DNA from 4 places in the Halomonas sp. IOP_14 genome. Region 1 is predicted to be linked to each of the others. Evidence: predicted binding sites of a transcription regulator. Region 1 holds the regulator's gene; each other region holds the start of a gene.

Region 1 (4,182 bases):
CTTGCCATCAGACCAAAAGATACACCTAAAATGCCAGCTTTCTTGAGAAAATCCTTGGACGTCATATCCTACCTCCGATCGCTGTTTAGTACCGCTTAATGAAGAAAGAAAGGCTTACTGAGAAGCCAGCAATTCCTGCGGTCATCTTCCTTCAATCTGTACTCTGCAGAAGGCATGCCAAAAAACTTAAGCATATAAATAAAAACAACAAAATCAGTCTCTTAATTAAAAATAAGTTATGCCAAAAAGGCATCGACTGAGTCACGACACAACGCTTTAAGCTGTGTAAAAATGGCACATGGGTAAAGCTTTACCAACCTTGCATGCCAATATTGCACATTGCTACAAATATTATGCGATGGGATGACTTGCTAAATTAAACAAGACGCGAGGGGGGGAAGGCGCAGCGAAACAACGCACCCTTGCCGGGAAGGGACTCAATTTGTAGTTGCGCATCGTGGCGCAACAGCACGTGCTTAACGATCGCCAAGCCTAAACCTGTGCCGCCAGTCGCAGTGCTGCGCCCCTTATCAACACGGTAAAAGCGTTCTGTTAGTCGGGGAATATGAACGGGATCAATCCCTTCACCGTTATCTTCCACATCGATATAGCCGCCACCAGTAGCACTAGCTTTCCAGCGCAGGGTGATTTGGCTGCCAGCAGGCGTGTAGCGAACCGCATTAAAGGCAAGGTTAGAGACGGCGCTGCGAATCTCCTGTTCACTGCCTAACAGTCGGGCATCGCTCTCAAGGGCGACGGTGATGGTATGACGTTGATGCGATAGGGCCAGCGCATCATCACAAACGCTTTGCAGTAAAGGCTCGAGTGACAGTGGATGATGATCTTGGCCGCCCTGGTCAATTTCCAAACGCGAGAGCAGCAATAAATCGTTGACCAGATTCTGCATCCGCTGGGTCTGTTCCTGCATTTGCTGAATACTACGTCCCAAGCGCGGCGGAAGCTGGTCGGAGATATCACTGTAGGTTTCCAAATAGCCGGAGAGAACGGTCAGCGGCGTACGTAACTCATGGGAAACGTTGGCGACAAAGTCGCGCCGCATCTGCTCAAGACGATGCAAGCGGGTGATATCGCGAGCCATCACTAAGCGTTCGTCGTCACCGTAGAGGGTAATTTGATACTGCAGGATTCGCCGTTCATCAATCGGTGAGGTGAGCGTTAACGGCTCACTGTAGTTACGCGAATTAAAATAGCTGATAAAGCCCGGGTCGCGCAGCAGGTTGGTAATGTGTTGACCACGATCATGGGCGGTTTGTAGCCCCAGCATGGCGGTGGCGGCGCTGTTCCACCACTCCAAATCACCGTGGCGATCAAGCATGACCACGCTATCACGCATTGCTTCAGACGACTCTTGAATACGTGCCAAAGTAGCCCGCAGACGGCTTTGGGTGATGCGCTGACTTTTTTGATAGCGGTATAAACGATCGAATAGCTCGCCCCACATCCCGCGAGCGGCAGGCGGTTCATCGTTAGGGTGGAGGGTGAGCCACAAATAGAGTTCGCGTAACTGTCGTAAGTGGTAAAACAAGCATCCCGCAAGCCCTGCTGCAAGCCCCAGCCCAGCCGAGCCCAACAGCCAGCCCAAGCAAGTGCCCAGCGTGGCCAGCCACGCTATTCGCCACAGCTCACGACTCCATAAACGCACATTTACACCCGTGCAGAGAAACGGTAACCGGTACCCCGAACCGTTTGGATCAGGTTTTGATGCACGTCGCCCAGCGCTTTACGCAAGCGGCGGATATGCACATCGACCGTGCGCTCTTCAACGTAAACATTGCCGCCCCACACTTGGTCAAGCAGCTGGCTACGTGTGTAAGCGCGCTCTTGGTGAGTCATAAAAAACTGCAGCAAACGGTACTCGGTGGGGCCCATTTCCAGCGCTTTGCCGTGGGCACTTACCCGGTGGCTCACCGGATCAAGCAGCAGGCCGTTAATCTCAATCGGGTCTTCAACGCCACGTGGCGTCGCACGGCGCAGCACCGCTTTTAGCCGTGCCACCAATTCCCGGGGTGAAAAAGGCTTGGTGATATAGTCATCGGCACCGGCTTCAAGCCCTTGAATTTTATTATCCTCTTCGCCTTTCGCGGTGAGCATAATAATCGGGATTTCAGCGGTGGTTTCTTCACGCTTTAGGCGTCTCGCCAGCTCAATACCGCTAGTGCCGGGCATCATCCAGTCCAGCAGCAGTAAATCGGGTTGGTGGTCGACCACCATGGCATGGGCATCCTGGGCGTTATCCGCTTCGAGCACGCGATAGTCAGCCATTTCCAGCGCTACCGCGATCATCTCGCGAATCGACGCCTCATCATCGACAATCAGAACGGTCTTGGCGGTCATACCAGAGCCTCACGGTGTTCAAAGAAACTAGTTCAAAGAAAAACAGTTCAAAGATAAACAGATCAATGACATGTCAGTGACGATAACACCATGACTTGATGACAATTACATGACAATCGCCTCGATCAGCCAGCCGCAGGCCACCAACTTAGCGCGATACCGGCAAAAATCAGCAGTCCCGACCAGTGATTATTGAGAAACGCCTGGAAGCAGGCATCCCGCTCCTGGTCGCGAATTAAGCGCTGCTGATGCAGAAAAGTCGCTGCCATTGCCGCTAGCCCTAACCAGAAGAAACCACCTAAACCAACCCACCAGCCTACCCAAGCCAGCAACCCCAGGGTGGCTAGCTGGAGTAAGCCGATAATCAAACGATCCGCATTTCCAAACAGCACGGCCGTCGATTTAATGCCAATTTTTAAATCGTCGTCGCGATCGACCATGGCGTACTGGGTATCGTAGGCCACTGTCCAGCACACATTAGCGCAGAATAGCAGCCATGCTTCCAGCGGCACGTGGCCGAGCACGGCGCCAAAAGCCATCGGAATTGCCCAGGAAAAAGCCGCGCCCAGCACCACCTGAGGAAAGTGGGTATAGCGCTTCATAAACGGATAAATAATCGCCAGCAGCACCCCGCCCAGCGAGAGCAGCACCGTAAACCAGTTGGTCAGTAATACCAGAATAAACGCAGCGGCCACCAGGGCGATAAACAGCAGTTGAGCTTCGGTTTCGCTGATACGGCCCGTCGCTAGCGGACGTTGTTTTGTGCGTTTCACATGCCCATCGAAGTGGCGATCCGCATAGTCATTGACCACGCAGCCCGCAGCGCGCATCACATAAACGCCGGCCACAAAAATCAGCAGCACATTTCGCCCTGGTACACCTTCCGCAGCCACCCATAATGCCCACAGCGTCGGCCACATCAAAAGCCATGTGCCTATCGGCCGATTCAAGCGCATCAGCTGTAAAAAATCTGCCACGCGAGCCCATCCCTTCGGCCGCAACAGTGAACGATCCATGCTTACCTCACGAAGAATAAGATGCAGGCGCTAGCCTAGCGCGAAGGCAGGCCAAGATCATCCGCCATCGCCGTCAAAAAATACTCTTGCACTAATAACGACAGACTGCCGTGCTTACAGCCGTGATAAAAAACAGAGCGCCTTCCCCAGGCACAGCCTTCCTGTATGCCGTTGACGCTAGCAAACTGGGGGGAATGCGTCGTTACTTCCAATGGCCCACGCACTAAACCCGGCTGGCGAAATAGCCAACTACCTAGCGAGCGCTCGCCCAGGCACTCTAGCCGTTGGCCCTTTACCTGTGAGAGCGGGGCGACCGAGCGCGCCACCACCCATGGCGTTCCATCTAAGCACAGCGCCACTTCCCGCAGCCAGGCGTAACGCTTGGCACCAATGCCCAGCGCCTGAGCCTCATCCTGGCGCGGCCAACCAACCCCCTGGCGCAACAGTCGTACTCGAAACGGCTTCTCGCCACCTGCGACCATTAAGTGGGCGGTTAACGAGTCGGTGGAGGCAACCCACTGCCACCAGGAAGCACTCATCGCCGGGCGCGCCGCATCAATCGGGCGCCAGCGGGAAAATAGAGGAGTTTGCCGAAAAGCAGCAGCCGTCACCGAGTTCTCCAGGGCAATTAACGGGTTGGCTAGTGTAACATGAGCACTGAAAGGCTTTTGTTTCAGCGACTTTTTTAACGACTCGGTTTAGCGCTTCTTTTTTCGCAACCTTATTTAGCAACTTTTTTGGTGTCTGCATGCCCGCCACCCAAACACAGAAAACCTCTTCGCACTCTGCGCTGGTGATTATTGGCACTGGA
Region 2 (4,182 bases), on a different contig from region 1:
ATAGGGTTTGTCATGCTCCAGGCCCAGCAAGGTGGCCAAGGTACCGCACAGCCTTGGCTGCTGCAGCGATGCCACCGGCGCATGAGCAAATGCCTCGCCAAATAGCCATAGTGGCACCCGGCGCTCCTCCTCCAGTAGGCCCGAGTGAGAACCGTCGGCGTTCATGCCGTGGTCGGCGGTCACCATCACCTGGTAGCCCTCAACCAGCCACTGCGGCAAATAGTCTGCCAGGGCGCTATCGGCCCGACGTGCGGCGTTGCGGTACTGGGGCGACTCGCCGCCATGGCGATGGCCGGCATCATCGACATTCATGCTGTGCACCAGCAGAAAGTCAGGGGCGTTGAGCCGGCGCAGCGCTTCGGCGTCGCTGAACAGGTGATCGTCAGGGTAGTGATCCTGCCAGTAGAAGAGGCCCACCTGGATCGCGCTCTCCGCACTCTGGTGGAAACGGTGGCGGGCAGGCACGAAGGGAGCCTCAAGATAGAGCTCGCTGACCCAGTGATAGGCCGCCGCGGCGGTACGCCGCCCTTGGCGAACCGCCAGATCGAATAGGCTGGTGCCCGTTGATCGGCGCACCACCTGGTTATGTACCACCCCAGAGTCCACAGGACGGTCGCCGGTCAGCAAACACTCATAGAGGGGGCGGGACATGGCTGGCAGCTCGCAATTAAGCGCGTGGAAGCTGCCACGGCCCGCTTCACAGAGAGCGTGTAGGTGGCCCATAGCGTGCCGCCCCACGGCATGGTTAAGGCCATCGAGCACCACGAGAATGACGCGGTGAGACATCACAGGCTCCTTGCCGCCTCCTGGGGAGGCGGCCGTCAGTCGGGAAGAGGAGGTGGTTACTGTTGATGGATCAGCACCTGGGACTGCCACTGGCTCGGCAGCTGCCGAGCGCTCATTTCCCAGGCGTCGAAATCCTCTACCGCGCGGGCATTGGCGTACTGCTCATTGGGCAGCAGTTTGGCGGCGATCTCGTCGGGGAGGGTCAGGTGCTCGGCGCGAATCGGGCGGGCATACCCCTCCGCCAAGTTGAACTGCCCCTCGTCAGAGAGGATGAACTCGCGAGCCAGCTTGGCCGCGTTTGGATGCGGAGCGTGCTTGTTGATGATGGTGGCGTAGCCAGAAGTCACCGAGGCATCGCCAGGAATGACCACATCGAAGGCATCACGGTTGATCTGATCACGGTAGTTCAGAGCGTTGAAGTCCCACATCAGCGCAACCTCGACTTCCCCTTTCTCGAGGTTGGCGATGCTGGGATCCGCCAGTGACAACCGCCCCTGGCGGGCCAGTTCGGCAAACAGCTCCAGCCCTGGCAGCAGGTTATTTTCATCACCTCCGTTGGCATAGGCGGCGGCGAGCACCGAGCTGTTAGCCTGCGCCGCTTGCCCTACGGCGCCCAGCGCTACGCTGTAGTCGCCCTCGACCAAGTCAGCAAAGGTGCGCGGCCGCTCCTCCTCCGGCACTAGCTGCTTGTTGATCATAAAGGCAATAGTGCCGGTATAGCCCAATACCCAGTGGCCGTCCTCATCCTTGGCCCAATCGGGAATCTCTTCCCAGGTCGTCGGCTTGTAGGGCTGAGTCACGCCTTCTGACACGGCGATGGGGCCAAAGCTGATGCCCACGTCACCGATATCAACGGTGGCATTTTCACCCTCGGCCTTGAACTTGGCAATTTCCTCGGCGGAGCTCATGTCGGTATCCATGTGCTCCAAACCATACTGTTCGTGCAAATCGGCCCAGGTGTCTTTCCAGTTGGCCCAGGAGTCCGGCATGCCGACGCTGTCGACGCGCCCCTCCTCCTGGGCAGCGGCGATCAGTTCGGACAGGTCGGTATCCGCTTGGGCTTGGCTGGCGAGAAGCGCCGTTCCGAGCGCAGCGGTTAGCGTCAGTTGCAGCAGCGACGAGCGTGTCGGATTCACAGTATGGCCTCATTCGGTTAGTCAGGGTAATGCCGCCATCTGGTCTAGTTCAGTAACGGCTGACAAAAGGCATACTAGGAGGTGGAAATGACAAAGGCATGTCGCTTGAATGACATTCACATGTCCTTACAATAGCGGAAATTGCTGCTGAAATTGGCGGTTATAGATCAGACATGTCATCGCCCTGACATGATACCTTCGCTAAAATAACCTGCAGACGACTGCGTGTGAGCTTAAGCAGTCTGAACTAGACCAGAAGCGAGCTTCCTTTGACCACTACGCTGCCACACGCCACGCCATTTAGCGCGGATAACGCCTTACCCCGCCTGACGCCACCGACCAGCCGCCTTCAGCAGGCGCTACTGGGCATGCTGGCAGAGGAGACCCCCTCTGCCACTGGGCGCCTACCCTCCGAACGACAGATGATGGAGCGCTTCTCAACCACACGCATCACACTGCGTGAGGCGTTGATGCAACTGGAGGCCGAAGGTCGCATCTATCGGGAGAGCCGCCGCGGCTGGTTCGTCTCTCCTCCTCGTCTTCGCTACGACTTACTCGCCTCTCTGCCGTTCAAGGAAATGGTAGCGTCCCAGCAGCGCTGCCCGGAAACCGAGGTACTCAAAGCCACCCAGTGCCCTGCCCAACCCAAGGTCGCGGCCCGCCTGGGCATCCTGGAAGGAGCACCGGTTTTCCACATCATCCGGGCACGCCGTATCGATGGGCGCCCCGTGCTATACGTCGAACACTACCTGCGCGCGGACTGCTTCCCCGGGATTCTCGAGCACGACCTCGTGACCTGCTCACTCACCGAACTCTATCGCAGCCACTACGGCGTACGCATCAGCCGTGTCAGCTTCGAGCTCTGCTCCACGGTGCTGCATAGTCGTGCGGCTGAGGCACTGCGCGCGGCCTCAGGAGGGCCTGCTCAGCGCGTCACTCGTATCAACTACGACCAGAATGGCCGAGCCATCGATTATGACGATGAGCTTTGGCGACATGATGCGATTGAACTCACTGTGTCGGCGGCGCCGCAGGGCACGTAACAACTGCCCATCGGTGAGCTCGCCCGCATAAAAGCGTTTCAACAGCGTCACCAACGCCGCTTCACGATCATCAGCAGCGTGTTTTTTCATAACAGCCCCAGCGCTTGAGCCGAGTATCAAGAGTGCGCAAGCCAACGAACCTCGCGTCCAATATTCGTGGGCAGGTAACGACAATTAACCCGCATCGTGCCAAGCCTTATCAAAATGAATCTGTACTGTCAGTTTCAAGCACCACCTGTGCGCAGAATAGTGCTCAAGATATCCAATATGAGCAGTTTAGTGCGCAAAATAAGCTTCAGGAAAAATTAATGAGCAGTATTCTGCACAATAAAAGCAGCAGAACGTTTTAAGGTGCCAACGAAATCCAGAGCGATTTGGTCACGGTTCTCGCCCCAGTGGGCATATCACCATGTTCCCCAAGAGGCTGGATATCCACCAAGAGAGCTGGAGTTGGTTGTTGGAAAAGCGCTGGAAAGGCATGGTCAGCCTGCAAAATGACAGCGCCACCGGCGCCATTGACGCATGAAATAGCACCTAGCCTGATCGGAAATAGGGTTAAGCGCTCAAACGCTTACTCAAGGTGGGTGCGCGACGTCAGGGCAGAAACCAGCTCCCGAGCAAAGCGTTGAGCGGAAGGCAGCGCGCCAAAACTCCATACCGGCGGTAAGCGCAATAGAGTGGCGTTTTTAACGCTGGGTAAGTGTTGCCATAAACCACTTTTCGCCAGTGCGTCTTCGACCCCAGCGGGCACCGGCTCGACAACGACCAGCGTGGCCTCAGGATAGTCGTAGAGCGCTTCGATACCCACGAGTGAAAATCCCCAGGCGTTGGTAGGCCGATCCCAGGCATTGGTCAAATTGATTCGTTCAAGCACGGCATTATAGAGACTGTTGTCACCAAAAACCCTGACATGGCGGGCATCCATGAATTGCACCATCAGCAGCGGCGGTGCATCGGGACGCTGTTGGCTAAGCGTGTCCATCAACGCATGCGTTTCGTTGATTAGCTGCGCTGCCTGTAGCCGGTGGCCGGTCAACTCACCTAGCTGCCGGGTGAGTGTTTGTATCTCTTGCCAGGTATGAGTGCCGGGAGAATAGGGGGAGAACGACGTGACGGGGGCAATTCTCTCCAGACGCTCTGTCAAACTGGCGAACATCGGCGAAATGAACGTTTGCGTCGGTGGCGATTGCGCCATGAGTTCGAGGTTGGGCTGTGAT
Region 3 (4,182 bases), on a different contig from region 1:
ATGAACTCCCAGAAGCTGTGCATTTGGAAAAAGCGCAGCGCCTCGGAAATAATCGAAATTAAAATACCAAAGGTCGTCAAAATGGAGATTAACGCTGCCCCAGCCAGGGTCATGCGAATGACCCGCTCAATGGCTTGACGGGCATGAAAATCGGGTTTTACTTGATTAAGACTCACCAGTAGCCCGATGGCTGCTATCACTAAGCTCGCCGCCAGCAGATAAAGCGTAGGAATGTCGGCGCCCATTAGAAGCAAAACGAAAGCGCCCAAGGCACTCACTACCACGGCTGGCCCGGCGGTGGAGAGTACTGTAAACCAAGCGTATTGGTCAGGCTGGGCGAACATCGCCGTACCCGCGCTACGTAACCGAGTGGCTTTTGAACGGCCAGCAAAAAAAGCCAGCAGCCCCAGCAGCAATAATGCACTGCAAAAAATCAGAAGAAGCTGGTTGGTCTGCATCGCATCTCTCTCACGTGGTCACCGGTTAAGAAACCTATCAACAATAACGGGTCGGCAGCTTGCGCTGCCGACCACTTTTAATCTGACCTACCAACTTACTTAAGAACGTCTGCTGTCATTGAAGTGCGATCTGCAACAGCCTGGCGCCACTCTTCGCGCTCTTCTTCTGGCAGAACGATCAAGCCGATATCACGCAAGTAGCCATCATCGCCAATCATCATTTCGCTCATAAACATATCGACGTAATCGTACATCGGCGGGACGTCTTCAGCGTGCTGGTTCTTCACGTAGAACCACAGTGAACGCGCGATAGGATAGTCACCGGAGCTGATCGCCTCAGCCTCAGGATCGACGCCATCAATACTGGCAGCGCTGATCGTGTCAGTATTCTCTTCAAGGAAAGAGTAGCCGAAGATACCAAAGGCACCGGTGTCTTCTGAAAGGCGCTGAACGATCAGGTTGTCGTTTTCACCGGCATCGATGTAAACACCGTCAGAACGAATATCGGTGTAGCCTTCATCGCCGTAAACATCCATACCCTCAGACGCAGATTCCATTACCAGCTCTTCAAAAGCATCGCGGGTACCCGAAGTTGTCGGCGGCCCATAAATGGAGATTTCACGGTCTGGCAGCGAAGAATCGATCTCGCTCCAGTTGGTGTAGGGGTTTTCAACTAACTCGCCATCAACCGGCACCATGGCAGCTACCGCCATGAAGATCTGTTCGCGGGTTAAAGCAATGTCATCGTTTTCGCTTGATTGACCCAATACGATGCCGTCAGAACCGATTTTAGCCTCGGTGATATCGGTAACGCCGTTCTCTTCACAACGCTCAAACTCAGACACTTTCATGCGACGAGAAGCGTTAGTAATGTCGGGTGTGCCTTCACCAACACCATTACAGAACAGACGCAAACCGCCGCCCGAACCAGTCGATTCAATAACAGGCGTCGGGTTACCAGTAGTCGCACCGAACTCTTCCGTTACGTAGCTGGCAAACGGGTAAACGGTACTGGAACCAACGATTCGGATTTGATCACGGGCTTGAGCAACACCGGCAACGCTCATTACAGCAGCCGCGATAACGGTGGTTTTTAGAATACGGTTCATGCGAAATACTCCTGTTCATGTAGGGATCTGGCCTTCGCAAGGCATACCTTGCACTGGTTCCATGACAACTTCATGACAGCGAGCAAAACGTAGAAAATTTTTCGTTACATAGAGGCAACCCGACCTTACATCACCACAAAAGTCCTAGCGCCGCGAGGGTGCATAACGCCAGCGAGGCACCTTGCAGCATGCGTCGGTCTAAACGGTGGGCTACGGTATCTGCCAAGGCGTTACCTATTAATACTGCAGGTAGGAAGGTAAGCGCGACCTGGAAATGCCAAAGCTGAATCTGGTCAGCCAAGGCAAGGGTGATTAAGGTCAATAGAGAGGTCAAAATGAAAAAGGCGGCTAGATTGCCGCGCACACGATCAGTGGGTAAGCCGTGCATCAGCAGCACGATGGGTGGGCCACCAATAGCCGCAACGGTGCCAAAAATGCCAGAGAGCACCCCAGCGCCAAACAGCGTTATTCGGTTTACCGGCAACTGAAAGCGGCACAAGGTGACGAGTACCGCAAACAGGACGATGACCGCAATCAGCTTTTCTAACACAGACATGGGGGCGGCGAGTAGCAGCCAAATACCCAGCGCATTGCCGGGAAGGCGCCCCACTAGCGCCATGCCAATGGAATCCAGGCGCACCTCGTGCCAGTAATGACGCACCATCATCAGGGAGACGGTAAATCCGAACAGTACCAGAGTGACCGGCACCAGACGAGGCTCTAGCATCAACAGTAGCGGTGCGCCAATAATGGCCAAACCAAAGCCGGTAGCGCGCTGCACAAAAGCACCCATTAACAGTACGGCGGAGCAAGCTAACCAAGTGCTCATCGGCATATTGACCCAAGCCAGCATGCTATCCATTCAACTTACCCATTCAAACTATCCATATGCTCTATCCATACGCCCTATCCATTTGAAAACTATTCATCCGCAGCAGGTGCTTTAGTCAGTTTGCGCACACCGATATTGCCTAGCAACGCAGCGCCCAGCATGGTGAGTACCATGGGCCAAAGATGCTCTACCTCGAACAGCCCTACCATCACTCCCGCGAGGGCGCCGCAGGTAAACTGGATCCCGCCCAGTAGCGCCGTTGCCGTGGCGCTGATATGGCCAAAATGATCCAGTAACGACGAGATCGCGTTGGGTGTAATCAGCCCGATCATACCGGTAAACAGCATAATCAACGGCACCACGATCACTAGCGACGCGATGTCCAGGGCGGTCACCGCTACCAACCCAAGCGCGGCCACCAGTTGTATAAGCAACCCTAAACGCAAATTCTGCTGAGGAGTGCGCTTGCGGAGCAGATGAATATTGACCCGATTAGAGAGCGCAATAACGACCACGTTGACCCCAAACACTAGCGGATAAGTGCCGGGCGAGAGGCCAAAATAGTCGAGATAAAGAAACGGCGAAGCGGTCACAAAGGCAAACAGGCCCGCAAAGGAAGCCGCTACCGCACAGATATAGCCCATGCCTTCACGATGCTTAAGCACGCTGGCGTAGTTGCGTATTACCTGCCGTGGTGAAGCTGCCGGCAGCGACATATCGCGGGTTTCAGGTAACCGCGTTCCTAGCAGCCAGAGCAAAAAGCCTGCGTAAACGGCTAAGAACACAAAAATCAGCCACCAGCCGGCCACGTGCAGTAGCAAACTGCCCACTGCAGGCGCCACCAGCGGCGCCAGCATCATAATCATTGCCATGGTGGACATCACTTTGGCGGCCTCACGCCCGCTAAAGCAGTCGCGCACAATCGCCGCCGAGTTGACCACGCAGGCCCCGCCTCCCAGCGCTTGAATAAACCGCCAAGCCAGCAGCGTGGGCAAACTGTTCGCCATCGTAATAGCAAGACTTGCCAGCATAAACACCACCAATCCGCCCAACAGCACAGGCTTTCTACCCATCCGATCCGAAAGCGGCCCAAAGCATAGCTGGCCCAATGCAAAGCCGAACAAGAATACGCTGATGGAGAGTTCAGTACGGTGAATACTGGCGCCAATGCTTTCAGCAATGATACCCATGGCAGGCAAATAAGCGTCGATAGCAAAGGGTGCCAGCGCCGTATTGGCGGCAACCAACAGTGCTACCCGGCGAGGATTAAGATCCATGGGTCTCCTTAAGGCGATAATGTACGCACTGGAATAGATAGGCCGCTAATCATAGCTGATTTTAAGGCCTTTGTCGGGATTGGAGACTATCGGTAGATAGCCCTTGGGAGAGGCCAGGGGCTTATCAAGGAGAGGGGAGCTTAGTGATGCGTAGTGGCGTCTTGCGACTCAAGCATGTCAACCAGTGGCTGAAACTGCTCACGGTTATGCTCGTTCATATGCATTAAAATACGGTGGGCTTCCAGGATACGATCGCGCAGTCCCTCTTCGTCTGCCGGCTCTTGGGGCAGCTCTTCAAGCTCATTGTTGAGCGTACTCGTCTGTTGTAGCGGCGCTTCCATCAGCGTGAAGAAACGCGCAAAGCCCATCACGTCCAACATCTGCCGTACATCAGGATTATCGACAATAATCGTCGGCGGCTGCTCCAGGCGCCCTTTCACCGCCATCGCGACCTTGGCCAAAAAACCAAGCGCCGTCGAATCGACATTGGTGGCTTCACGCAGGTC
Region 4 (4,182 bases), on a different contig from region 1:
GCGTTACGAAACCAATCAACAAAAGGGAAGCGCGTATCCAAGGGCCGCTCTCCGGCAGCAGGTGAAAGAAACAATCTCAAAAACAATTTCAAAAACAATCTCCAGTTACTTTACCAGAGCACGAAAAACAGCGGCACCTTCAAATGCAAATCTGCTCGATCTAATGCAGATAAACATGAAGATGCCGCTGTGATCTTATCGCTCAGATGCTTCTAAAGCCTTTCGAGCCTTGGCGTACTACGTTTACAAGTGCTGTTTATTATTCGTTAGCCGAACATACCCTTGAACATAAAGAAGAACAGAATCGCCAGGCCAGCGCCTGCTGGTAGCGTGATCAGCCATGACATGGCAATCGTGCCGATGACCCGCAGGTTCAATGCCGCCATGCCGCGTGCCAGCCCCACCCCAAGAATCGCGCCGACCAGGGTGTGGGTGGTGGAAATCGGCAGGCCAGTGCCCGAGGCCAGCACCACCGTCGTGGCTGCCGCCAGGGTAGCGGCAAAGCCACGGCTGGGGGTCAGTTCCGTAATCCCGGTACCCACGGTAGCGATGACCTTATGGCCGTAGGTGACCAAGCCCACTACGATACCAGCTCCACCCAATACGAGTACCCACCAGGGCACCAGTGCGGAACCACCAATTTCACCGCCGGTTTGCACCACGCTGATGACTGCCGCCAGTGGGCCAACCGCATTCGCCACATCGTTGGAGCCGTGGGCAAAGGCCATGGCGCAGGCGGTGAAGATCATCAGCACGCCGAACACACGCTCAACATTGGCATAGCCGAAGTGGTCGTTGGTATTGTGCTCGAACTTGATACGCCGCTGCATGATCAGGCCAATACCCATGATCACCAGGCCCAGCAGGATCGACAACAACAGGCTCTGATTGAAGGTTAGATCCAACCCCACATGAGATAACCCTTTGGTCAGCGTGACCATCGAAACGATGAAGCCCACCAGAAACACATAACCGGGTACGTAGCGTTTGGCGGCCGTGAACGGGTTGGCGTCCTCGAAAATCAGGTGGTGTACCGATTTAAACAGCACGAAACCGATGGTACCTGCCAACAAGGGGGAGACCACCCAACTGGCGGCAATCTTGCCTACCGCACCCCAGTCCACCGTGGCAGGGCCTAGCCCTGCAACCGCAAAGCCTACGATCGCGCCGACAATCGAGTGCGTCGTGGAAACCGGCCAGCCTTTCATGGAGGCCACCAGCAGCCATGTCCCCGCCGCCAGCAGGGCTGCCAGCATGCCGTAGACCAGCAATTGTGGGTCGTCCTGTAGCAGTTCGGGGTCGATAATACCTTTACGGATCGTATTGGTAACTTCGCCACCGGCTAGCCAGGCACCCAGGAATTCAAAAATGACCGCAATCAGGATAGCCTGTTTGATGGTGATCGCTTTCGACCCCACCGAGGTTCCCATGGCATTGGCCACGTCGTTGGCGCCAACGCCCCAGGCCATGAAAAAGCCAAACAAACAGGCCAGGATGATAAAGATTTCACCGTGCTGGGCAATAATCAGCATGAAAGTCCCCTTAGCGGGCAGTCAGGATCTGCAGACGGCTACCCACGCGCTCGGCGCGGTCGGATAGTTCGCCAACCCATTCAATGATCTTGTAGAGAAAGATCACGTCCACTGGTGGTAGCTGGCTCTCAAGCTTGAACAGCTGGCGGCGAATGGTGATCTGTTGGTCGTCGGCTTGGTGTTCGAGAGTGTGCAGCTCACGGATCATCTTCTGCATCACATCCGAGACATTTTTGCCAAAGCCGGACTCGAGCAGATCCTTGAGCTCTTCTAGCGCTTGACGCGCTTGCGCCACGCAGGCAACGCTGGTTCGAATGTAGTCGCGCATCGGCGCGGCCAGCTCATCCGGCACGCGCATTTTACGCCCCAGCATAATGCCGGTAATGTCACGCACCTTGTTGGCGATCTTGTCCTGCACGCTGATCAGATCAAGCAGATCGGAGCGCGACACCGGAAGAAACATGGTGTTGGGCAGGTTCAACCGTAGTTCTGTTTTCAGCGTATCGGCGTCATGCTCTAGGCGGGTGACGTTTTCGCGCAGCTCAGCCGCTTTGTCCCAGTCATCAACCAGGGTTGCTTCAAAAAACGGCAACAGCTGATCGGCACACTCATTCGTCTTGACGATATGGGCCAATAACGGCTGGAATGGCGAGCGGCCAAACATCGAAGAAAAAGGATTGGAGGTAACCATAATGCCTTTTAGCCTGTTTTCGGGGAGCCTGGAAATGGCGGCGCCAGTATAAAGAGTGCGCCTGCCGCCGTCATGAAAAGTTCACAAATGTAATCAAATATTCATTTAAATGTCACGATAACGAGGTGGCTAGCGTCATGAAAAGCCCAAACCCCATGGAAGTGGAACTTAAACTGGCCCTTGCCCCGACAGGGCCTGCGGCGCTGACTCAACACCCGTATCTCGCTTCACACGCCGTGCGTAAACAAACGTTGACCAATACCTACTTTGATACCCCTCAGGGTGATCTGGCGAAAGCACATATTGCGCTGCGACTTCGCCAGGTAGACGGCCAGGTGCTGCAAACGGTGAAAACCGCTGGCCAAGGTGGTGGCGGGCTTTCCCAGCGCGAAGAGTGGGAGTGGCAAGTGGCTGGTCCGCAGTTGGATCTCGCTTCAATTGCCAAACTCCCCCCTTTTCAAGGCGAACTTAGCGGTGTGCTAGATGCCCTCGCTCCCCAACTCAGCACCGATTTCACACGGCGTAGCTGGCAGCTAAAAGAGGGCGGACAAGGTCAGGAGAGTCATGTCGAGCTGGTATTGGATGAAGGCGAAATTATTAGCGGTGACTACCGCACGCCGATTCGCGAAGCAGAGCTCGAATTAAAAGGCGGCGAGCCTGAAGCTCTGTGGGCGCTGGCATTGACCCTTGCTGAACAGGTACCCCTGCGACCCTCGGACAGTAGCAAGGCGGCCCGTGGCAATGCGCTTAGTAGCCAACACTGGCCGCTCCCCGAAGCGCACTCCCCGGCAGAGTGGCTGCACCGTGCCACGCTGGCGCTGGACGCCTACCACGACAGCCAACAAGCCAGCTTTTTAAACGATGCCCAGCAGGCGCTGGCCACTCTCGCCGAACATCCCGAACTGGATGCCACCGCACGCGCTTATGCCCAGGCGCTGCCTGGCGCGCTCGATGCGGACGGCCAGCCCAATGCAGCCTACGGTAAAGCGGCGTTAGCGCTCGCCCATCGCTTGGCGTACCAAACCGCGCTACGCTAGGTCCTAGCGCACTTTTCAGGACGGCATTGAGGTCCACTTCAGGATGATGCAATGAATTTAAACTTAACCCCCGGCGCGGAAGGCCTACGCACCCGCCTGTTTCATATCATATTTGAGTCTGACACGCCGGGAGCCAAAGCGTTTGATATCGCCTTGATTGTGGCGATTCTACTCAGCGTTGCGGTCATTATGCTGGGCAGTATCGAGACTTATGCCGAGCGGTACGGTGAGCTATTCTTCTATCTTGAGTGGGTCTTCACGCTATTGTTCAGCATTGAGCTGATCTTGCGCATTTACTGCCTGGAAAAGCCGACGCTCTATTTAAGAAGCTTTTACGGGATCGTCGACTTGATTGCCGTGTTGCCCCCATGGCTAGTGCTTTTGGTACCAGGCGCCCATGGATTGGTGATCGTTCGTCTGCTGCGAGTACTGCGCATTTTTCGTATTCTGCGCCTGATGGAGTTTGTCGGCGAGGCGCGTCTTTTAATGGATGCCCTTAAACGCAGCATGCGCCAGATATTGCTGTTTTTTAGCGCCATATTAATGGTGATTACCCTGTTCGCGGCGCTGATGTACACCATCGAATCCTCTGAGGCGGGCTTCACCAGTATTCCGATGTCGATGTACTGGGCCATTGTCAGCATGACCACCGTCGGCTATGGCGACATCGTCCCCGCTACTGCGCTGGGTAAATCGATTACGGTGGTACTCATGCTGCTCGGCTACTCGATCATTGCCGTGCCCACCGGGGTGTTTTCCGCTCAGGTGATTCGCTCGATCCGTGAAGAGCGTTACTCCGAAGAAGCCTGCCCCGGCTGCGGTCACGAACGCCATGAAAAACGCGCCCGCTACTGCCTACGCTGCGGCACCTGGCTGGATGAAGACAGCGAAGACCCGCGCAAGAAGGATGACGACAAAACAG

The links. Region 1 encodes PhoB, which activates phosphate uptake and scavenging genes when phosphate is short. Its sites were predicted from a motif close to TGTCATANNNNTGTCANA; they were not measured.
Region 2: K7H09_RS13955 (UTRA domain-containing protein) is a predicted target of PhoB. The motif match lies at 2,097-2,114, and genes of this name have one in related genera.
Region 3: K7H09_RS18770 (PstS family phosphate ABC transporter substrate-binding protein) is a predicted target of PhoB. The motif match lies at 1,628-1,645, and genes of this name have one in related genera.
Region 4: K7H09_RS13295 (CYTH domain-containing protein) is a predicted target of PhoB. The motif match lies at 2,323-2,340, and genes of this name have one in related genera.

What each region holds. Positions count from the first base shown of each region.
Region 1 covers NZ_JAINWD010000007.1:91,087-95,268, forward strand. The annotation lists gene K7H09_RS07490 (hypothetical protein) at 1-65, opposite strand, end outside; gene phoR (phosphate regulon sensor histidine kinase PhoR) at 377-1,663, opposite strand; gene phoB (phosphate regulon transcriptional regulator PhoB) at 1,666-2,355, opposite strand; gene ubiA (4-hydroxybenzoate octaprenyltransferase) at 2,481-3,371, opposite strand; gene K7H09_RS07510 (chorismate--pyruvate lyase family protein) at 3,407-3,982, opposite strand; gene K7H09_RS07515 (NAD(P)/FAD-dependent oxidoreductase) at 4,120-4,182, shown strand, end outside.
Region 2 covers NZ_JAINWD010000018.1:66,656-70,837, reverse strand. The annotation lists gene K7H09_RS13965 (alkaline phosphatase family protein) at 1-786, opposite strand, end outside; gene K7H09_RS13960 (ABC transporter substrate-binding protein) at 843-1,922, opposite strand; gene K7H09_RS13955 (UTRA domain-containing protein) at 2,192-2,965, shown strand; gene K7H09_RS13950 (ABC transporter substrate-binding protein) at 3,537-4,182, opposite strand, start outside.
Region 3 covers NZ_JAINWD010000035.1:7,662-11,843, reverse strand. The annotation lists gene pstC (phosphate ABC transporter permease subunit PstC) at 1-458, opposite strand, end outside; gene K7H09_RS18770 (PstS family phosphate ABC transporter substrate-binding protein) at 554-1,567, opposite strand; gene K7H09_RS18765 (sulfite exporter TauE/SafE family protein) at 1,698-2,429, opposite strand; gene K7H09_RS18760 (multidrug effflux MFS transporter) at 2,489-3,676, opposite strand; gene K7H09_RS18755 (STAS domain-containing protein) at 3,817-4,182, opposite strand, start outside.
Region 4 covers NZ_JAINWD010000017.1:20,194-24,375, forward strand. The annotation lists gene argA (amino-acid N-acetyltransferase) at 1-41, opposite strand, end outside; gene K7H09_RS13285 (inorganic phosphate transporter) at 267-1,532, opposite strand; gene K7H09_RS13290 (TIGR00153 family protein) at 1,543-2,223, opposite strand; gene K7H09_RS13295 (CYTH domain-containing protein) at 2,361-3,260, shown strand; gene K7H09_RS13300 (ion transporter) at 3,312-4,182, shown strand, end outside.